4 regions of the Pectobacterium hainanensis genome follow, and region 2 is predicted to be linked to each of the others. Evidence: predicted binding sites of a transcription regulator. Region 2 holds the regulator's gene; each other region holds the start of a gene.

Region 1 (5,711 bases), on a different contig from region 2:
TTTTAGTATCAGCGGTTCATTGTTTAGCGTGACGCTTCGCGAGCCTGGCTCAAGGGAAACCGCACCGTGCGTTAGTGTGGATTGGAGCTGGCCGTGGCGGCGGCGAATCAGCGCTTGCAGACGAGCAGCAACCTCCGTCAGCGCAAAGGGCTTACATAAATAATCATCGGCACCCTGCTGCAACCCTTCCACACGCTGTTCCAGCGCATCGCGAGCGGTCAGAATCAGCACCGGTTCATCATGTCCCGCCTGACGCCACTGGCGCAGGATATCCATACCGTCCATACCCGGCAGGCTGAGATCGAGCACAACCGCATCATAGGGCGCAGCCTTCAAGGCAGCGGCACCCGCTTTGCCTTCCGTAAACCAGTCAATATTAAAACCAAGTTTGATTAATCCTGCTTTCAGGCCGTCGCCAATCAGGCGATCGTCTTCAATTAACAATATTCTCATGGCTGCCTCACAGGGAATGTGCCGCTGTCGCGTTTGCGCCTTTTCCGGTTTTTATACGAAATAGAGGGGCGGCATGTACAGGACAAATCGCTGAAATCGGGCGATTTCGGCAAGATAAAAAAATAAAAATGCAGACGCTGATTCCTTAAGATTCTGTTAAGAACGGTTTGTTTTAATCCTTCCCGAAGACCGATTACTCCCGCAGGTTGACTGCGAAATAGTTGACCGTGAAACGACAGGTAAAATAAGGAAGGTAAATATGAAAAAAGCAGCTGCGTTACTTGCCATTACCGCTCTGGTTTCTGCTCCGGTATTTGCTGCACAAAGCGGCGGTGGTTTCGTCAACCCTGAAACGCCGACGGTTAGCACACATAAAGGGGGATTCATCGATTCGCAGAACTCCCTCACGACGGTAGATAAGGCTAAAGATCTGCGTGACGACAGTTGGGTTACGCTGAGCGGCAATATTGAAAAGCGGATCGGTGATGAGAACTACCTGTTCCGCGATGCGACGGGCACGATGGAAGTCGAGATCGATCACAAGCGCTGGAATGGTCAGATGGTTTCACCCACCGATAAAGTGGAAATTCAGGGTGAACTGGATAAAGACTTCAATTCCGTCGAACTGGATGTGAAGCAGATTCGTAAACTCTAAATCGTTATCCTTAATTCCCTATTGGCGGGCTTTTACCCGCCATTTCTCGATTTATCAATCTTCTACAATGGTCTCTCGTTATCTTTATTTTTGTTAGCGAAACGTTTCGATACTGATCACACTTTTTTTATCTCTTCGTTGCCTTTCCCTCTTCTTTTCCTAGAATATCACCAGCGAAACGTTTCGCTAGTGGGGTAAGAAGATGAAAAAAGCAGCACTATTGAACGCAGATATTTCTTCCGTGATTGCTCGGCTGGGCCATACCGATAGCCTTGTTATTGGCGATGCGGGGTTGCCTATTCCTAACACGACAACGCGTATCGATCTGGCACTGACGCACAATGTGCCGACGTTTTTACAGGTGGTGAGTGTGGTCACCAGTGAAATGCAGGTCGAGGCCGCCATTCTGGCGGAAGAGATGATTGAAAAGAACCCCACAATCCATAACGCATTACTCGATCAATTGAAGCAACTTGAACAACACCAGGGAAACTCAATTGCATTGCACTATGTTAGCCATGAAGAATTCAAAACCCAAAGCGGCAAAAGCCGGGCCATCATTCGCAGCGGAGAGTGCTCTCCGTATGCCAATGTCATCCTTTGTGCTGGCGTAACGTTCTGAGGCATCCATGCAACCTTTACTGCAACTGCAAGGCATCACGAAATCTTTTCCCGGCGTTAAAGCGCTTTCCGGTGCGGCACTCAATGTCTATCCGGGAAAAGTGATGGCGCTGGTGGGTGAGAATGGTGCGGGAAAATCCACCATGATGAAAGTGTTGACCGGGATCTATCGTAAAGATGCCGGCAGCATCCATTTTCTGGGGCAGGAGGTGGATTTCAACGGGCCGAAAGCGTCCCAGGAAGCAGGTATCGGTATCATCCATCAGGAACTTAACCTGATTCCCCAGCTCACGATTGCCGAGAATATCTTTCTTGGTCGTGAATTTACCAACCGCTTTGGCCGTCTCGACTGGAATAAGATGTATGCGGAAGCCGACAAGCTGCTGAAGCGCCTTAATCTGCGCTACGACAGCCGTCGTATGGTCGGAGAGTTATCGATTGGCGATCAGCAAATGGTGGAAATTGCCAAGGTGCTGAGCTTTGAATCGAAAGTCATCATCATGGATGAACCCACTGATGCGCTGACGGATACCGAAACCGCTTCGCTATTTAGTGTCATCAAAGAGCTGCAATCTCAGGGATGTGGCATTGTCTATATTTCCCACCGTCTGAAAGAAATCTTTGAAATCTGCAATGACATTACCGTGTTCCGCGATGGCCAGTTTATCGGCGAGCGCCCGGTCAGTGACTTAGAGGAAGATACGCTGATTGAAATGATGGTGGGCCGCAAGCTGGAAGATCAGTATCCGCGTTCGAGTAAAGCGCCGGGAGCGGTCCGCCTTAAGGTGCAAAACCTGTCCGGACCGGGGGTCGACAGCGTCAATTTTACGGTGCGAAAAGGTGAAATCCTCGGCGTGGCGGGGCTGATGGGCGCGGGTCGTACCGAGTTGATGAAGATCCTCTACGGCGCACTACCCCGTACTGGCGGTAATGTGACGCTTGATGGCCGCGACGTGGTAACCCGAAAACCGCAGGATGGTTTGGCGAACGGCATCGTTTACATCTCGGAAGACCGTAAGCGTGATGGCCTGGTGTTGGGCATGTCGGTAAAAGAAAACATGTCGTTAACGGCATTGCGCTATTTCAGCCATGCAGGCGGTCGTCTCAAGCACGCTGAAGAGCAACTGACGGTTGCCGACTTTATTCGCCTGTTCAACGTGAAAACGCCTTCGATGGAGCAGCCAATCGGCCTGCTTTCCGGCGGTAATCAGCAGAAAGTGGCGATTGCTCGCGGCCTGATGACGCGCCCCAACGTATTGATCCTCGATGAACCGACGCGTGGCGTCGATGTCGGGGCGAAGAAAGAAATTTATCAGTTAATCAACCAATTCAAAGAAGAAGGGCTGAGCATCATTTTGGTGTCATCCGAAATGCCCGAAGTATTGGGAATGAGCGATCGCATCATTGTTATGCATGAAGGGCGCTTGAGCGGTGATTTCCCGATTGAACAAGCAACCCAGGAAGTACTGATGGCTGCGGCCGTTGGTAAGCAATACGGCGCAAAGCAGGAGTAAGTCAGACATGAGTTCTCAATCTATCACGGCAAAACGCTGGTTCAGCAAAGAGTGGTTACTGGAGCAGAAATCGCTGATTGCGCTCCTAATCCTTATTGCGATTGTTTCCGCTATGAGCCCTAACTTTTTCACTCTGAACAACCTGTTCAATATTCTTCAGCAGACGTCAGTGAACGCTATCATGGCGGTTGGCATGACGCTGGTCATTCTGACCTCGGGCATCGATTTGTCGGTGGGGTCACTGCTGGCGTTGACCGGTGCGGTCGCGGCTTCCATTGTCGGGCTTGAAGTCAATGCGCTGGTGGCGGTATTTGGCGCACTGGCGCTGGGCGCGCTGATTGGCGCGGGCACCGGTATCATTGTTTCCAAAGGCAAAGTGCAGGCGTTTATCGCTACGCTGGTCATGATGCTGTTGCTACGCGGCGTGACGATGGTCTATACCAATGGTAGCCCGATTAATACCGGCTTTTCCGATGTGGCAGATGCGTTTGGTTGGTTTGGTATCGGCCGTCCGCTGGGTATTCCGACGCCAATCTGGATCATGGCTATCGTGTTCGCGGCGGCCTGGTACATGCTGCACCATACTCGTCTGGGACGCTATATCTATGCGTTAGGCGGCAACGAATCCGCCACCCGTTTGTCCGGTATCAGCGTTGATAAAATCAAGATCATTGTCTACTCCCTCTGTGGACTGTTGTCTGCCTTGGCGGGAATCATCGAAGTCGCACGTTTGTCCTCTGCACAGCCTACGGCAGGGACAGGGTATGAGCTGGATGCCATCGCGGCTGTGGTATTAGGCGGTACCAGTCTGGCTGGAGGAAAAGGGCGTATCGTTGGCACGTTGATCGGTGCACTCATCCTTGGCTTCCTCAACAACGGGCTGAATTTACTAGGTGTTTCTTCTTACTACCAAATGATCGTTAAAGCCGTCGTCATCTTGCTGGCGGTTCTGGTAGATAACAAAAGCAGTAAATAACCTTCATTCACACAGGAATTGCGTTATGAAAATGAAAAAGCTGGCTACTCTGGTTTCCGCTGTTGCGCTGAGCGCGACTGTCAGTGCTAATGCGTTGGCCAAAGATACGGTTGCGCTGGTGGTGTCTACGCTGAATAACCCGTTCTTTGTTTCAATGAAAGAGGGGGCGCAGAAAGAAGCCGACAAACTGGGTTACGAACTGATTGTCCTGGATTCCCAAAATAACCCAGCCAAAGAACTGGCTAACGTTCAGGATTTGACGGTGCGTGGCACCAAAGTTCTGTTGATCAACCCAACTGATTCTGATGCGGTCGGTAATGCGATCAAAATGGCCAATCAGGCCAAGATCCCTGTTATTACGCTGGACCGCGTTGCCAGCAGTGGTGAAGTGGTGAGCCACGTTGCTTCTGATAACGCCTTTGGTGGTAAAGTTGCCGGTGACTTCATTGCCAAGAAATTGGGTGAAAGCGCTAAAGTGATTCAGTTGGAAGGGATTGCCGGAACGTCTGCTGCACGTGAGCGTGGCGCTGGCTTTATGAAATCGGCTGAGAAAAATAAATTCGCGATGCTGGCCAGCCAGCCTGCTGATTTCGATCGTACGAAAGGGCTGAATGTGATGCAGAACCTGCTGACCGCACACCCAGATGTTCAGGCTGTATTTGCCCAGAACGATGAAATGGCGCTGGGTGCACTGCGTGCGCTGCAAACGGCGGGTAAAACCGATGTACTGGTTGTTGGTTTTGACGGTACTCAGGATGGTGTGAAGGCTGTTGAGTCAGGCAAGCTGGCGGCAACCGTTGCTCAGCGTCCCGATCAGATCGGTGTGATTGGTATCGAGACCGCAGCGAAAGTGCTGAAAGGTGAAAAAACGCAGGCCATCATTCCGGTTGACCTGAAGCTGGTAGCAAAATAATTAAAGAATAAAGCAGGGCTCGCGCCACCCGTTTGTGGTGGCGCATTATTAACGTAGCGGGATTCGACATAATGAAAACGGGTAAACTGGTGGTGCTGGGCAGTATTAATGCTGACCATATTCTCAATCTTGAGCAATTTCCCCGCCCGGGCGAAACGGTGCTCGGTGAGCAATATAGCGTTGCTTTCGGTGGGAAAGGCGCCAATCAGGCCGTTGCCGCTGGCCGAAGTGGTGCTGATATTGCTTTTATTGCCTGTGTCGGAGTCGATGATATCGGTGCCCGTATTTGTCAGCAGCTATCCAAGGACAATATTGATGTTTCCGCCGTTGAGGCTATCTCCGGGGAAACAACTGGTGTTGCGCTGATTTTTGTTAACGCCGACGCTGAGAATATGATTGCGATTAATGCAGGCGCAAATGCTGCGGTGTCGCCTGATTACCTTCATCGTCATCAGCAACACATTATTGATGCTTCTGCGTTGCTTATGCAGCTTGAGTCGCCGTTGGAAACGGTTATTGCGGCCGCTAAACTAGCGCATGAACACCAAACAAAAGTGATTCTGAACCCCGCACCTGCCC
Region 2 (5,711 bases):
GACTAAAAATCATCCGCTCGCAACAATATTTTTTCAACGATAAGCTAGTGCCAAATCAGCAGCACGCACGCTGCGGTCAATATTCCCATCGAAACATTAAAGAGAATCCACGCTTTTTTGCTACGCAACAGGCGGCCTATCATGGTGCCGAACCCCAGCCAAATCACGCCAGAGACCAGGTTGACCAGCACGATCCCCACGCTAATTGCCATGACAGAATGGTAATATTCCTCTCCTGCCAAACTAAAACTCGCGACAGCCCCCAACGCCATCAGCCACGCTTTAGGGTTCAAAAACTGCAACAACCATCCCTGATAAAGTCGGACTGGCTTGGGAGGCGCGATATTTGTTTCCAGCTTTTCATAAGCCGCCGTCGCAATTTTCCACGCCAGCCAAAGCAGATAGGCGCTACCAAGCACTTTGAGGATAAAATGCAAAGACGGGTAAAGTAGGATCAAGCCGCCAACACCAAAGGCCACCAATAACAAGATGCTTTGCATTCCCAGCATAATGCCGAGCATTAACCACAGAGAACGGAAAAAGCCAAAATTGGCGCCGGAGGTCGTTAACAGCATGTTATTTGGCCCAGGTGTAATCGCCGCAACCCAGAGAAAACCCAACATCGAGATAAATAAACTCAGTTCCATGAAATGGGCTCCTCTCGCCCGACAACCGTGATGTCATACCGTTTTTGATAGATGGTTATTTGCAAAAAATAACGATTAACTAGCAGTATCGAAGCTAACAGTGTGATATTGATCGCACAAGATCTGACAACAAGATTTTCTTTACATTATGTATGATGTTTTTCGCCCACTTAGCGGTGCCAGTAATCCCCACGTTCAAACGCTATTGCCGCGACTGATAAGACGTAAAGCCCAATTACAGCCGGTCTGGCAATGCCTCGACCTGCCCGACGGCGACTTTGTCGATCTGGCCTGGAGCGAAGACCCAAATCAAGCCCGAAACAAACCGCGAGTGGTACTGTTTCATGGCTTGGAAGGCAATTTCCATAGCCCTTATGCCCACGGTTTATTACACGCCTGCCGACAGCATGGCTGGTTGGCCGTTATCATGCATTTTCGCGGATGCAGTGGTAAACCCAATCGAATGAAACGCATCTATCATTCTGGTGAAACTGAAGATGCCAGCTATTTTCTACATTGGTTGCAGACGACTTACGGCAAGGTCGCAACGGCCGCTGTCGGTATTTCTCTCGGTGGCAACATGTTAGCCTGTTTGCTGGAAAAACAGGGCGATCGGTGTTTGCTATCTGCGGCCGTGATCGTATCAGCCCCGCTGATGCTGGAGCCTTGTAGCCGACGGATGGAACACGGGTTCTCTCGAGTTTATCAGCACTACTTATTACGTCAGTTAAAGCAAAACGCGACGCGTAAACTGCTCGCCTATCCCGATACGCTGCCCGTCCAATTAGCGCAATTAAAGAAAATTAAACAGCTACGCGAATTTGATGATGTGATTACTTCACGAGCACACGGTTTTCATGACGCGGCAGATTATTATCGCCGCTGTAGTGCGCTACCCTTGTTATCACAGGTAAAAAAACCATTACTGATTATCCATGCCAAAGACGATCCGTTCATGACCCGAGAGGTCATCCCCAATATTTCCCTATTACCTTCTAATATTGAATATCAGTTGACAGATCATGGCGGACACGTCGGTTTTGTCAGCGGTACGCTTCTCAAACCGGAAATGTGGCTGGAGAAACGTATACCAAACTGGCTTGCCCCTCATCTGGGCAGTGCACTTTCTGGATCGCTTCATTCTGGAGAAACATCGTGATTATTCCCTGGCAACAACTCGATCCTGAAACGCTGGATAACCTCATCCAATCATTCGTCCTACGCGAAGGGACCGATTATGGTGAGGAAGAACGCACCCTGGAACAAAAAGTCGCCGACGTTCGCCGACAGTTAGCATCTGGCGAAGTGGTTCTGGTCTGGTCTGAATTGCATGAAACGATCAACATCATGCCACGCGGTCAATTTAACGTCGGTGAACATCAGTCGTATTAGACGAATAAACATGCTAAAACAATGTCTATCGCGGTTGATGACAAACCTTATTTCCCCGCTATCCTCATACGGGCTGAGCATTTTTATTTAGGTAATACGTTGATATCAGGAAGATTCCTGTCTACACAGGAAGGGCTGATTGGGTCCGGTACTGTCAATAATCACCACGTTGTCATCAGGCTATTATCCATTCCTTCTTCTGATGACGTTTGGTCTGTGAGATAGCCACACGGACAAGCGCCACCACCACGGAGTCATGCATCTCATGTCAGATAAGCATCCAATTATTGCGGTAACAGGCTCCAGCGGAGCGGGAACCACCACCACCAGCCTGGCCTTTCGCAAGATTTTTCAGCAACTGAACATGCAGGCGGCGCAACTGGAAGGGGACAGTTTTCATCGCTATACCCGACCAGAAATGGATATGGCTATCCGCAAAGCTCGTGATTTGGGTCGACATATTAGCTATTTTGGCCCGGAAGCCAACGATTTCAGCCTGTTGGAACAATCTTTCATCGAATATGGTCAGCATGGACGGGGGCAAACCCGGAAATACCTTCATACCTATGATGAAGCGATTCCCTACAATCAGGTTCCCGGTACCTTTACGCCATGGGAACCGATGCCTGCGCCAACCGACGTGCTATTTTACGAAGGGTTACATGGCGGCGTGGTCACTGAACAGCACAACGTCGCTCAACATGTTGACCTGCTGGTTGGCGTCGTGCCAATTGTCAATCTGGAGTGGATCCAAAAATTGATTCGTGACATCAATGAACGGGGCCATTCGCGTGAAGCCGTCATGGATTCAGTTGTCCGTTCGATGGAAGACTATATTAGCTACATCACGCCACAGTTTTCACGCACGCACATAAACTTCCAGCGCGTTCCCACGGTGGATACATCCAACCCCTTTGCTGCCAAATCTATTCCCTCTCTGGATGAAAGCTTCGTGGTGATCCATTTCCAGGGACTGGATAATATTGATTACCCCTATCTGCTCGCGATGCTACAGGGATCGTTTATTTCTCATATCAATACCCTCGTCGTCCCTGGCGGGAAAATGGGGCTGGCGATGGAATTGATCATGGCGCCACTGGTACAACGCCTGCTGGAAGGAAAAAAGATCGAGTGAACGGTCAGCGGCACAACAACAATGTTTCGTACCGCTGTGGGAGGCGCACATCAGGCCGGGTAAATCACGCGATATTCCTGACTTCATGGCTATGCGTAACATTGACAACCTTATCCAACATTAACGCCACTGAGCAGTATTTCTCAGCAGACAACGTTACTGCCCTTTCCACCGCTTTATCCGTTAATGCTTTTCCCGTGACCATAAAATGCAGATTAATATGCGTAAACAAGCGAGGGGATTCCGTTCTGCGTTCCGAAGTCAGTTTCACTTCACAATCGATAACATCGTAACGTCCTTTCTGTAAAATCGATACCACATCAATCGCGCTACAACTGCCTACCGACATCAAAACCATCTCCATCGGGCTCGGCGCTTTATCACCCGCATTACCATCCATCAAAATCTGATGCCCTGATGAGGATTCGCCCAGAAACGTTAATCCTTCCACCCATTTAACCCGTGCCTGCATAGTGCCTCCACTAAAAAATTTTTGAAAATTTATACCGTTACTATACAAAAAAAGATGATAACCAGACCTTTGTCATGCTGAAGCGAGACAACACAAGACACTTCCTTCAAGCTGTGTTAAAAACGAAGGTAGAATCTGCCTGTTCTGGACAAACTCAGATACAAGGAAGATGATGGCGTCGCCAGATATTCGGTTCCAGTATATTCCCTGACGTCATTCTGCCTACACGGATTTTGACTTTTTAGCAGTAAATACGCCGTACAGGGAACTCTGAGCCCTGTAATTTGCGCAGTGAATTACAACAGAGGATGATAGCGAATGGTTCTCGGCAAACCGCAAACAGACCCAACTCTCGAATGGTTCCTTTCTCATTGCCATATCCATAAGTATCCATCGAAGAGCACGCTGATTCACCAAGGTGAAAAAGCAGAAACGCTTTACTACATCGTGAAAGGCTCCGTCGCAGTGCTGATCAAAGATGAAGAAGGCAAAGAAATGATTCTCTCTTATCTTAATCAGGGGGATTTTATCGGCGAACTTGGCCTGTTTGAAGAAGGTCAGGAGCGTAGTGCTTGGGTTCGCGCAAAAACGGCTTGTGAAGTCGCTGAAATCTCTTATAAGAAATTTCGGCAACTGATTCAGGTCAACCCTGATATCCTGATGCGTTTGTCCGCACAAATGGCAAGCCGCTTGCAGGTGACGTCAGAAAAAGTGGGTAACCTGGCTTTCCTTGATGTAACAGGCCGTATTGCCCAAACGCTGTTAAACCTGGCAAAACAACCGGATGCCATGACTCACCCGGATGGCATGCAAATAAAAATTACTCGTCAGGAAATTGGACAAATTGTTGGTTGCTCACGTGAAACCGTGGGCCGCATTCTGAAAATGTTGGAAGACCAGAATCTGATCTCCGCACATGGCAAAACGATTGTCGTTTACGGCACTCGTTAATCCCATCTTTAACCGATAAAAAAAGCGTGAAGGCGACTTCACGCTTTTTTTACGCTCTCATGATGACACGCATCAATCGGCGGCATTCACCACGCACTCGACGGCCTTCGCAAACTTCGCCATTCCTTGTTCAATATCATCCATCTCAATGACCAATGAGGGAACAAAACGAATCACATTCGGGCCTGCCATCAACACCATAACCCCTTGCTCCGTTGCCGCTGCCAAAAAGTCATGCGCTCGGCCATGCCACTCCGGTGTCAACTCTGCCCCTATCAATAATCCCATGCCGCGAATTTGCTCGAAAATACCATACTGCTGGTTAATTTTTTCCAACTCACGGACGAACTTATCATGGCGCTCAGCCACGCCAGACAGCACTTCTGGCGTATTAATTGTATCCAATGCAGCTTCCGCTACAGCACAAGCCAGTGGATTGCCACCGTACGTCGTGCCATGCACACCCACCGTCATCACTGAAGCAATTTCTTCAGTTGTCAGCATGGCGCTGATCGGAAAACCACCGCCCAACGCTTTTGCCGTCGTTAAGATATCTGGCGTAATACCGTAATGCATATAGGTAAATAACTTGCTCGTTCTACCCATTCCACTTTGGACTTCATCAAACACCAATAACGCATGATGTTGATCGCATAGCTCGCGCACGCCCTGCAAAAACTCCTGCGTTGCCGGGGTGATCCCCCCTTCACCTTGCACGGGTTCCAGCACGACAGCACAGGTGTGATCATCCATCACGGCCTTAACCGCTGCCAGATCGTTAAAAGGAACATGCACGATATCCGCTGGTTTTGGCCCGAAACCATCTGCATATTTAGGCTGTCCGCCAACCGAAACGGTAAACAGCGTACGGCCATGGAATGCATTGTAGAAGGCGATGATCTTGGTTTTATACGGGCTATGACGTTTGATCGCATAGTGACGGGCTAGCTTAAAAGCGGCTTCATTCGCCTCAGCCCCTGAATTCACAAAAAACACGCGATCGGCAAAAGTGGCATCAATCAATTTGCTGGCGAGACGTAACGCTGGTTCGTTGGTAAAAATATTGCTGGTATGCCACAGTTGTTCTCCCTGCTGCTTCAATGCAGCAACCAGC
Region 3 (5,711 bases), on a different contig from region 2:
AGCGAGCCAGTTCGGCATCTCCCTGTGGCACAGGTTGCTGATGTTCGGTACAAAACGTTCTGATGGCGTCACACATGGACGGCGGGTTAATAAAACGCTCGTCGTTCGGGTTGATCAGGCTGACATAGGCCGGTAGATGTGACGCCTCCTGAATCAGAGCGTTGAGATCCTGAATTTGACGTTCCTGACAGAGACGTTGCAGTAACCACATGCCCATGATGTTTTTGAGTACGCGATACGTGCCGTTGATCCCACATTCATTGGTGATGTTGGCGGCTAATGCCTGCGCGTTGTGGCAGGGCGTATCGCTTTCAATACCGATCAACGACCAGGTACCGGAACTGAGATAAGCGCTGTCTTTGTTCTGTAGTGGGGCCGCGACGACGGCGCAGGCCGTATCATGGGTGGCTACTGCAATCACTGGGATTTGCCGTCCGCTCGGTGCTGACCATTTGCCGATGTGGTGACCGGGCTGTACCGGCTGGCTCAACAAACGTTTGGGGAAACCAAGATACTTCAGCAGTGCGTCGTCCCATGTTTTGTCCGTCAGGCTGAGCAACTGTGTCGTGCTGGCATTGGTGTATTCACAGCTCACCTTGCCTGTCAGGCGATAATGAAAATAATCTGGGATCAGTAACAGATGTTCTGCTTTTGTCAGGTATTCAGGATGTTGATCGCACAACGCCTTGAGTTGGTACAGCGTATTAAAAGGAAGGAATTGAATACCGGTGCGCTGATAAATATTTTCACGGCCTAGCTCATCGGTGACCGTGGACATCAGACCATCGGTACGGTGGTCTCGATAAGAGTAGGGCAAACCGACACATTCACCGGCTTTGTCCAGTAGCACATAATCCACTCCCCAACTGTCAATCCCTATGCTGTCAGGATGAATCCCCATGCCGTCTATTTGGTGTAAGCCAGTGAGAATCGCCTGCTCCAGCGCTTGCAGGTCCCATACATGATGGCCATTTTCAGCAATGAGATGATTGCGAAAGCGGTGAATTTCTTTCAGTGCCAGATGCTGTGTGGTTGTTTGTAGCGTCGCTAACATGACTCGGCCGCTGGACGCGCCAAGATCTACCGCCACAATATTCTTCACAGCCATAGCCATTCCTCTTTACCTGTTTGATGGGAAGCAGTGTAAGGATTCATGGTCATCATCACCTTCCGGTGAGTGCCACGTAGGATGAGCGGTTGGCAAAATAGTCAAGCTGACTGTGAAATGGTTCACAGTTGTGACGTTTCTCTGCGGGATTTACGAAATTTTTACGATGAGTTAGGGGGCTGAACGGGATGTGATCCTATCCACATTTCAGCAAATTGGTCGGTAGATCTTGAAAAAATGACATCACAACGCCGCCGTCAATGACGGTATTTAAAGGCTGTTTGGCACGCTTCCCGCTACCCTTTCATATAGACGCTAATTTCACTGATGGTCAGTACGTGCTGGCGACAAATGACAAAGAGGCCGCTCCGCGAGCGAGCTAAGTGGAGAATCAAAAATGACGTTACTTCGTGGTGATGACTTCTTTGCTTCACGGGCAGTGACGGTGGCTGTAGAGCCCCGAACGCCTCAGGTGGCTTTCCCCGAGCATTATCATGATTTCTGGGAAATTGTGTTGGTGGAACAAGGCTCGGGCGTGCATGTTTTTAACGATCAGCCTTATGCCTTGAGCAGTGGTACGGTGTTTTTTGTGCGGGATAATGACAGGCATCTGTTTGAAAATGTGGAAGGACTCTGTCTGACCAACGTCCTTTATCGTTCACCACGCGGTTTTCGTTTTCTTTCCGATATTGCGTCCTTTTTGCCTTACGGGCCCGATGGCGAATGGCAAGGGCAATGGCAGGTCAATACGGTGGGCATGCAGCAACTCAAGCAAAGCCTTGGTAAGCTGGCTGAACTTGCTCAGAGCGCTCAGCCGGAAGATATCGCCGCCAGCGAAAGCCTGTTTTTGCAAATCCTGGTGCTTCTTCGTCAGCGCTGTTTCCAAACGCAAGGGGGAGATTGCCAACGTCAGGGGATACAGTCGCTGTTAGGCTGGTTACAGAACAACTACAGCGAAGATATCAACTGGGGGGAATTGGCCGAACGGTTCGCCTTACCGCTTAGAACGCTGCATCGCCAACTGAAACAACACACTGGAATGACACCACAACGCTATCTGAATCGGTTAAGATTACTGGAGGCCCGTCGGCGCTTGCAGCAAAGTGATGATTCCATTACTACGATTGCACATGCGTGTGGATTCAGTGACAGCAACCATTTTTCGACGCAATTCCGTAAGGAATTTTCTCTGGCCCCTAAATCGCTACGTCATCAGGCGTACCATGAGGAATAGTTGAGCGCAGGCAGGTGAGGGATGGTAAACAGTAGACGGGGTTTGAAACTACAGACTGAAGACTATTTCCTTACCGATAAAAATAGCGTCATGGTTGCCGAACGGCATCCACAGCCAGTATTCCCGCTGCATCACCACGATTTTGATGAATTGGTGATCGTCTGGCGCGGGAATGGTCTGCATTTCTGGAATGACGTGCCTTATCGCATTACGCGTGGTGACATGTTTTATGTCTCGGCAAGCGATCGGCACAGCTACGAATCCGTCCACGATCTGGAATTGGATAACATTATGTATATCCGCGATCGACTGTCGCTCTCGGCGGACTGGGGCGCGCTGTTGCCTGGCGGGGACACGCCACACAGTGAGCGTTACTGGTGTCTGGGCTCGCAGGGGATGGACACCATTCGTGACCGGGTTGATGCGTTGGCGCGAGAGAGCATGAAATCAGATCTGCTGTCGTTGCAACTGAGCGAGGTGCTACTGTTGCAAATTGCGCTGCTGGCGATGCGTTATCGTCATTTGCCGAATAACCCTCAATTGGCGGATGCCCATCAGTTGGACTTATTGATGAACGCGTTGCGTGCCAGTATCGCCAGCCCTTTTCGTTTTGATGTTTTTTGTGAACAGAATGGATTTAGCGCACGTGGCCTGAGAGCGCGATTTAAAGAGCAAACGGGTATGAGCGTGCTGCAATATTTGCGTCAACTACGGCTATGCAAAGCGATGGAACTGTTGCGCTACAATCAGCAAACTATTGGGGAAATTGCGGCACAGTGCGGTTTTGATGACAGCAACTATTTTTCCGTGGTATTTCATCAGGCATTTGGTGTTTCTCCCAGCGCTTATCGTCAACGTTTTCAAAATGCGGGTTAGCCGCCCCGTTTGTCTTCGTTGTAGCAAGTCACCTGCGTAAATGCGTTCAATTTTTCTGATTTCTCAGTACGTACTCTATGAATGGGGCGTGCTGATATCCCGCTCCGATTGCTTATCCACAGGCGATGATTATCGTCTGCAAATAGATTCTTCCCCGTGAACCTCTGTTTTGCGTGGCAGAATAGTGTATGTTCTGAACAATCATTTAATTCTTAAGCGGTAGTGCGATGAGACGTATTGAGATCATACTGAGGGAGCTAGAGCGACTTACGCGTGGGCTAAGTCTTACCGATCTTGAACAGGAAGCGGTGTTTACGGCAGAAAGCATTGGCTTCAACCTCGGATTGGCGCGTAACTCTGTTAGTAAAGATCTCAATCAGTTGTGGAATGACGGTCTGGCGATTAAGAGCCGGGGTCGCCCGGTGTGCTTTCTGCATCGTCAGACGATTGAGACCCTGTTGGCACGTAAACTGGATGAGTCCGAGCGTGAAGTGCGTTCTGTTGCCGATCTTTTGCCGCATCATGAAGGATCGGCTTCTGACGATCCGTTTATGGGGTTGATCGGCTACGATCGCAGTCTGCGTGATGCGGTGGAAAAGGGACGAGCCGCCGTGCTTTATCCGCATGGGTTGCATGTTTTGCTGACGGGGCCGTCCGGGGTCGGAAAAACGTTTTTTGCGGAACTGATGCATCGCTTCGCCTGCGAACACGCCACAGGAACGCCGCCGCCGCTGGTCTATTTCAACTGTGCGGAATATGCGCACAACCCGGAGTTGCTCTCCTCACATTTGTTTGGTCATCGGCAAGGGGCGTTTACTGGCGCGAACGAAAACAAATCCGGTCTGGTAGAACAGGCAGATGGTGGCTATTTGCTGCTGGACGAAGTACATCGCCTGTCTTATGAAGGTCAGGAGAAACTGTTCTCGATCTTGGATAAAGGCGAATACCGCCCACTCGGTTCCAGTGCGGTGGCTCGATCGATCGCGGTGCGATTGATTTGCGCGACGACCGAGCCGATAAACTCGGCACTGTTACGCACTTTTCAACGTCGTATTCAGGTCTGTATCGATTTACCCGGTATTCGTCAGCGCTCGGTAGAAGAACAGATCGAACTGATCGTCGGTTTTTTGCAGCGCGAAAGTCGCAAAATAGAACGCACGGTCAGTATCGATAAAACGCTTCTGTTATGGCTGCTGAATAAACCACTGGAAGGTAACATCGGGCAGCTCAAAAGTGATATCCAATTCTTGTGCGCGCAGGCATGGGCGTCGGGGATGACCGAGCATAATGACACGCTGCAATTGGACAAGCGTTTGGTGGAGATGCCGGTTAATGCGACGCCTGAACAACGTCAGTTAGTTGATACGCTGTTTGAAACCAAAGAGCGGTTGAACGTTGATGCGCGTACGTTGCCAGCATTGAAAAGTTCTCTGGCAACCGGCGCGGAGATTGAGGAAAGCGATCTTTTTTACAGCTTCCTGACCCGTGAATATGTCAATCTGCGTAACAGTAATGTCCCGCCAGCAGAAACGCTGGCAATACTGAAAAACAAACTCAGCTCCATTTTTGAATACGGTCTCTATAGCCGCGACAGTGTGGCGCATCCGCCGCGCTATGGCGATCAGATTGAAGAGCGGGTCACGCTACTGATCGGTTGTGTCGAACAGGTACTGGGTTTTTCACTGCCGGAAAATCTGGTTAATCCTTTACGTAAACATTTTCTGGCGTTGATTGGCTATGTACAGCGTGGTCTGATTCCGCAACTGTATTCTTCCAGTCTGATCCTGGATCGCTGTAAAGACGAATATGAGAATGCCACGCTGCTGTGTCGCAAAATTAACGAGTTGCTGCATATCCAGTGCCCGGCGACAGAGGTGGTCTGGCTCTGCCTGTTTTTGAAAGAGTGTCGCCATTATCGACAGCGCATTGACGCCAGCCCGGATTGCGGCGTCATCCTGATTGCCCACGGCGCGACAACCGCCACCAGTATGGCGCAGTACGTCAATCGTGTATTGGAACGTGATCTGTTCAGCGCGATTGATATGCCGTTTGAGCAATCGGTACACGATACGCTGGAAACATTAACGCAGATGATCCAGAACCGACGCTATCAACGGTTGATCCTGATGGTGGATATTGGCTCGTTGATCCATTTCGGTAGCACTATTAGCAAACTGTTTCAGATTGATGTCCTGCTTATGCCGAATATTACGCTTACCAGCCTGCTGGAAGTGGGGCTGGATTTGAGCTTTGAGACCAGTGATTTGCCGCAGTTGGCTGAGCTTATGCAAAGTAAAGGCATCCCCAGTCAGCTCTGTACGCCACAGCAGGAAAGTAGCGGCAACGTATTGGTTATTTCCTGCATTACCGGTATGGGAACAGCGGAAAAGATTAAAAAAGTGCTGGAGGAAAGCTTTGGCGAACTGATGTCTCAGGACACGCGCATGGTGATCCTGGATTACAACGAAGTGCGCAGTCTGGAACGGGTTCAAC
Region 4 (5,711 bases), on a different contig from region 2:
CCCTCTGGAGAGTAATTATACAGTTTGCATCAGGCTTATATCATGACGATTTACATAGCATAGGGAACCGAAGGAACGAACCGGAATTTTTTCGCATATATGGAACCCATCATTCTGATCTATCTATAAAAAAATGGGTCAACCCACGGGTCTTGACAAGAGCAACGATTAAAATTTATTCTACATTTCAACTTAATAGAAAGCTGAATGATCCCGAGTCCGGGCACCATATTTTTGTTTTGGGATGTTCTTATACGTCCGGGAACATAGAAAAATCAGTTAGTTGATGAAAATCTGGAATACCTCAAGGTACTACCAGATTTTTTTGACATCCGTAGTTTTCGGGGGCTTAATTGGGGGCCTGCCGGTTCGATAAACTACGGAGCCCCCAACTGATACCGCCATCCGCAACGCCAAGCCGCTCGATAAACCTTACAAACTCAGCGACGCGCAGGGTCTGTACCTGCTGATTAAACCTAACGGTTCTAATCTCTGGCCTCTTTAAGTATAAAAATTGACGTTTACCCTATTCTATTATCCTTCCTCCTCAGCACTCGTAAACGACATGAAGAAGCCCGTAACTAACTCTCTTCTGTACCACGCAATATAAACACATCATTGATCTATTTCTGATCCCATCAGAAAGCTTCGTTTGAAATATAGAAGTCATGCGCTAGAAATAGCAGACAAAATTAGGTGACTCTTATTGCCAGCATGCGAAATAACTGCAAAATAAAGGAGTAAAAATTCAGGAAACGGATAACATCAAGGAAAACAATGTGATGCCAAGAAATCAAATCATCTTGTCGGTAGTCACTGGTTTACTGTTGCTTAGCGGATTAGATACCAGAGCAGCCACGCCCGAAGAAATGCAGCGACTTGATGAAGCCTATCCCATCGGCAGCACGGTTGTCTGCCGGGCACAGCTTGAAGGAGACGGAAAAAACCTTCTTCCCATGGAAATGGTGGTGAGAGGAAAAGTGATAAGCAAGCAAGGAAAGCATGCGTCTCATGACGTTAGTGTTATGTGGTTACCACATAAAGTAAAATCCGCCGCACTCACCATCCATTATCGTATGGATGTGACGGATGAAGGCGATGGTCATAGCACCGTTATCGATCCCTCCAGCCTAAAAGTATCCATGCCGGAAAACAGAGCATCAGAAGAAACGGTTGCAGAAGGTTTCAGGAAACGTTTCGCCTCCGGTGCGATTCACCAACCTTATGGAAATATCGAAATCACTGATTTTCCATCTTATATTTCAAAAAATCAGGGAGAAGCGCCTCTTTATTGTAGTAAAGAAGCTTAAATAGAATGATGAATTATGCAACCCTTGCACGGACTATATCCACGAGAGGGATAGCCTATCAACAATACAAAAATGTCGTTACGTCACGATCGTTAAGCTGGTAAACACCTTCAAATCTGCGTCCGGCACAAAAATCTGGCGTCAGGTCAGTCAGTAACTCTAACTCAAACGTCCGTTTAGCACAGTCTAATGCCACCATTCTGGCATCCAGAAAGTCAAAGTAACGTTTAACCTGCGGATATAACGCCTTAAATAAACTCTCCTTAGCAGAGAAACTTAGCGTTAGCAGGCAACAGAACGCTTCTTCACGTTCACTAAACCATTGGTATTCTTCTTCATCAATAATTCCCGGCCAGAGAGATTGTGCGCGATCATCAGAGAGATAAGCTTCAATATCGACACCAATGCAAGCCAACGTATCACTACGCAGATGCGCCGCACACATGACACTCCCCGCGTTGTGGCTCAAGGAGCCAGAGATATTTTCCGGCCATTGTGGAGAACGATCTTCACAGCTATTCAGGATAAAATCCGAGTGTCCCAACTCATGTAGCACCTGTCTGGCTAAACACCGTCCGGCCAAATACTCAGCACGACGTTTAGGCACCGAACGCTCAAGCGCATCGGAAAAAGGAATACCAGCCTGAGAGAACAGGTCATCGGAATAAGCAGACAAATGGAAATGACAGCGGGCACCAATACCGGGATATACCATGCCATCCATTGCCGGTGGGAAAGTGATCCATTCAACATCATCAATAAAAGCAGAAAGCATGTCGTGTTACTCAAGGAAAGTCGTTACGTATTGCCAGTGATTACCGACTTTCGCAGCCAATAAACATGGGCGACTCATGTCGCCCCACAACCCTATAGTGCTAAGAAAAAACCAGCAATGCTAGCACTCATCAGGTTCGACAGCGTGCCTGCCGTTACGGCTTTCAAACCCAGTCTTGCAATGTCCTGACGGCGACTTGGCGCCATACTGCCTAAACCTCCGATAAGGATAGCAATAGACGACAGGTTCGCAAATCCGCACAGCGCGAATGAAATAATCGCTTTAGTATGATCAGACAACACCTGCAACCCGGCTGCGGCAACCACATCATCGGCTTTAAGATATTCACCAAAATTCATATAGGCGACAAACTCATTGACGATCAGTTTTTGTCCGATGAAAGATCCGGCAACCGTAGCTTCATGCCAGGGTACGCCGATTAAAAATGCAATCGGAGAAAACAGCCAACCTAGCAGTAATTCCATAGACAATTGTGGGTAGTCAAACCAACCACCGATGCCGCCAAGAATACCGTTCAACAAAGCGATTAAAGCCACGAACGCCAACAGCATTGCGCCTACATTCAGAGCCAATTGCATCCCAGAAGCCGCACCGCTGGCCGCCGCATCAATAACGTTAGCCGGACGGTCATCTTCATCAACAAATCCAACCATTTGTTCGTGGTCATGAGTGCTTTCAGTTTCGGGGATCATTAGCTTCGCAAACAATAAACCACCGGGAGCTGCCATAAAGGAGGCCGCAATCAGATACTCCAGCGGCACGCCCATCTGCGCATAGCCCGCCATCACCGAACCTGCAATAGACGCTAACCCACCGCACATGACCGCAAACAGCTCCGAACGCGTCATGTTGGCAATATACGGACGCACCACCAGCGGCGCTTCAGTCTGACCAACAAAAATATTAGCCGTCGCGGACAACGATTCCGTCCGTGACGTTCCCAATAATTTTTGTAATCCGCCACCCAACAGTCGAATGACCCACTGCATAACACCGATGTAGTACAACACCGCAATTAAGGAAGAAAAAAAGACAATGATGGGCAACACACGTAAAGCAAACACAAAACCGCTGTCGCCAAATACTTCAAACATCTTGCCCGATACGAGTCCGCCAAAAATGAATGATACGCCTTGGTTACCATAAGAAATGACGTTTGCGACACCTTCTGTCATACCGCCTAAAATTCTGCGGCCCAGTGGCACATACAGTATCAACGCGCCAATACCAACCTGAATAACAAAAGCACCGAGTACAGTGCGTAATCTGATCGCCTTACGATTACTGGAAAGCAAAACCGCAAATAATATCAGTACCAGCATACCAATAAGACTCATAAAGAGTTGCATGTAGCGTTCCTTCTAAGCGCTAACAACGATTAGCGGTGAATAGAAATAAAATAGAAAAAAGCGATAAGAGTCACACTTCTTGTTTCAGTATATGAAAAAACGTCAATTGCTTCGCGACGTTTTGCACAAAAATAGCGGTAGGTCACGTGTTTATGAATGAAATATCAACACATTACTTCACTTGAAATCGAAAAGACGGAGAGTATTTTGATATATCGCCGCGGCCAGCTCCTCCGCCGGCTCAGGTCGTAACTCACAAAGAGAATGAAAGATATCCACGATACGTTCCGGGCGATTAGGTTGTCCCTGATAACCGCTAACCGGCATATCCGGCGCATCCGTCTCCAACAGCAGACGATCAAGAGGAAGGCGTGCAATCGCCTGACGCGTCTTATTGGCTCGGGGATAAGTGATCGTTCCTCCGACGCCGATATAGTAACCAAGCCGAATAAACGTCTGAGCCTGTTCCAGGCTACCAGCAAAGCCATGAAGCACGCCAGTTCGTGGCAAACTAATACGACGCAGACATTGAGCCAGCCGATCGTGAGAACGACGAGAATGAAGAATAACCGGCAAATCAAACTGTTTTGCCAACCCTAGTTGCGCTTCAAGCAGTTTACATTGGCGTTCAAATTGTGGCTCCGGCATATAAAGATCTAGCCCGATCTCGCCCACTGCAACCAGCTTGTCAGGTTTCTGGCGTAAACAGGTCTCTAACTGCGCGAGGTCGGCGTCAATATGCTGGGAAATATATAAAGGATGTAGCCCGAGAGCGGAATAGAGAGGGGAATGTGTGTGCACCAACGTTAGCACACGGTCAAAGTGGCGAGACGCCACAGCAGGAATGATAATGCGTTCAACACCCGCCGTTGCAGCCCATTGAAGGCTAGCCAAGTCGTTATCGTAAAATAGCGGAAAATCGAAATGGCAATGAGTATCGATAAAAACAGGTTGCGTCGCAGGCTTTGAGCCTTCGACAACATGTTGCATCAGCACGCTTATTATCCTCAGTGTAACACGCTCTCCTCTGAGGATACCTGTTCATGGGCCTTTCCGTAACCCTCTTGCAATACACCGGATAAATAACCGTTATTACCTTCCAGCCACGCACAATCACTGTCAAACCATTCGGCCCACAGCGCCCAGAAACTCCCTTTCCACTGTTTCCATTTGCCTACAACAATATCGCTATTCATCATAACCCTCCTGATAAAAAGTCGGTTTCAGCAAACACACAAACAGTGTGATAGTTTCATGTTACAGGCGGATGGCAATTCTGTCTTTCAGAAATGTCGCGATTAAATAAGATGCTTACCGAATGAGATGAGACGGGCAAATGCCCGTCAGCATGAATGAGTATGAAAACGAGACAAAAAGAGAATACCTAAGGTCGTTTTCGACCAGTAAACAAACTCAGTAAGAACAAGATAATACCGACAACAAAGACAATCTTGGCTGCCCCTGCTGCGGTGCCAGCCAGACCACCAAAGCCGAGGGCGGCGGCGATCAGGGCTATAACCAGAAAGATAATCCCCCAACGAAACATACGTTCTCCTTACCAAAACGTTAAACCATCTGGCGGTCATCTAACAAAAAATCATGATGCATCCAGATTGCGTATCCCGTGTGGTAATGACGGGTATAGATAAATATAGATGTTGCGTTAATCGGTGCGGGTAAAACAATTAAGTCATACCCGCCAGAACAATCTTATTATTTGATGGTTAAACTGTTCTTAACACTTTTTACACCATCAATCGATTTAGCGATGCTCTCTGCTCGAGCTGATTGAGCCTGATTATCGACTTCACCACTCAGTAAGACGACGCCGTCCTGTGTTTCCACTTTCACTTTACGTGACGGAACAATATCGTCCGCCAACAATTTGGCTTTGATGCTGCTGGTCGTCATCGCATCTCCAGCGTAAGCACCAACCGATTGCGAGGCACCATCTTTTACCTGCAATTTATCGCTAACGGAGGTCACACCTTCGGTTCTGGTAGCAATTTCCACCGCACGGGTGGCGATTTCCTGACTGCCGACAAAACCACTCAACGTGACAACACCCTGAGTTGTTTCAACAGAGATATCGCCGCTGGTAATTGCCTTATCTTCCAGCAAAGCGCTCTTTATTTTCGCTGTGGTTGCACTATCGCTCAGGTAACCTGAAGCTTTATTCGCGGAACTATCGACTTTCTCACCAGTAGAATCAGCAATACGTTGTATTTTCTGTCCCACGGTCTCTTCGGCCAGAGC

The links. The regulator CRP, encoded in region 2, controls carbon source genes, mostly activating them, when cyclic AMP is high. The targets are predictions, from matches to a motif close to ATGTGANNNNNNTCACAT.
Region 1: the regulator CRP is predicted to act here: its motif matches at 1,213-1,230, upstream of rbsD (D-ribose pyranase).
Region 3: the regulator CRP is predicted to act here: its motif matches at 1,297-1,314, upstream of rhaB (rhamnulokinase).
Region 4: the regulator CRP is predicted to act here: its motif matches at 3,514-3,531, upstream of ACKPVM_RS19865 (NupC/NupG family nucleoside CNT transporter).

Annotation. Positions count from the first base shown of each region.
Region 1 covers NZ_JBJYIN010000011.1:1,551-7,261, reverse strand. Annotated here, with positions in the region: gene qseB (quorum sensing response regulator transcription factor QseB) at 1-453, opposite strand, end outside; gene ACKPVM_RS12395 (YgiW/YdeI family stress tolerance OB fold protein) at 713-1,108, shown strand; gene rbsD (D-ribose pyranase) at 1,311-1,730, shown strand; gene rbsA (ribose ABC transporter ATP-binding protein RbsA) at 1,738-3,243, shown strand; gene rbsC (ribose ABC transporter permease) at 3,251-4,219, shown strand; gene rbsB (ribose ABC transporter substrate-binding protein RbsB) at 4,245-5,132, shown strand; gene rbsK (ribokinase) at 5,204-5,711, shown strand, end outside.
Region 2 covers NZ_JBJYIN010000006.1:227,485-233,195, reverse strand. Annotated here, with positions in the region: gene ACKPVM_RS08475 (LysE family translocator) at 45-647, opposite strand; gene ACKPVM_RS08470 (hydrolase) at 796-1,806, shown strand; gene ACKPVM_RS08465 (YheU family protein) at 1,803-2,039, shown strand; gene ACKPVM_RS08460 (phosphoribulokinase) at 2,305-3,174, shown strand; gene ACKPVM_RS08455 (OsmC family protein) at 3,239-3,646, opposite strand; gene crp (cAMP-activated global transcriptional regulator CRP) at 3,965-4,597, shown strand; gene argD (bifunctional acetylornithine/succinyldiaminopimelate transaminase) at 4,670-5,711, opposite strand, start outside.
Region 3 covers NZ_JBJYIN010000009.1:182,566-188,276, forward strand. Annotated here, with positions in the region: gene rhaB (rhamnulokinase) at 1-1,108, opposite strand, end outside; gene rhaS (HTH-type transcriptional activator RhaS) at 1,506-2,342, shown strand; gene ACKPVM_RS11580 (helix-turn-helix domain-containing protein) at 2,364-3,218, shown strand; gene dagR (transcriptional regulator DagR) at 3,446-5,711, shown strand, end outside.
Region 4 covers NZ_JBJYIN010000028.1:1,613-7,323, forward strand. Annotated here, with positions in the region: partial or broken gene ACKPVM_RS19850 (Arm DNA-binding domain-containing protein) at 404-502, shown strand; gene ACKPVM_RS19855 (hypothetical protein) at 783-1,310, shown strand; gene ACKPVM_RS19860 (4'-phosphopantetheinyl transferase family protein) at 1,369-2,085, opposite strand; gene ACKPVM_RS19865 (NupC/NupG family nucleoside CNT transporter) at 2,178-3,455, opposite strand; gene ACKPVM_RS19870 (TatD family hydrolase) at 3,633-4,445, opposite strand; gene ACKPVM_RS19875 (CsbD family protein) at 4,463-4,651, opposite strand; gene ACKPVM_RS19880 (DUF1328 domain-containing protein) at 4,840-5,001, opposite strand; gene osmY (molecular chaperone OsmY) at 5,169-5,711, opposite strand, start outside.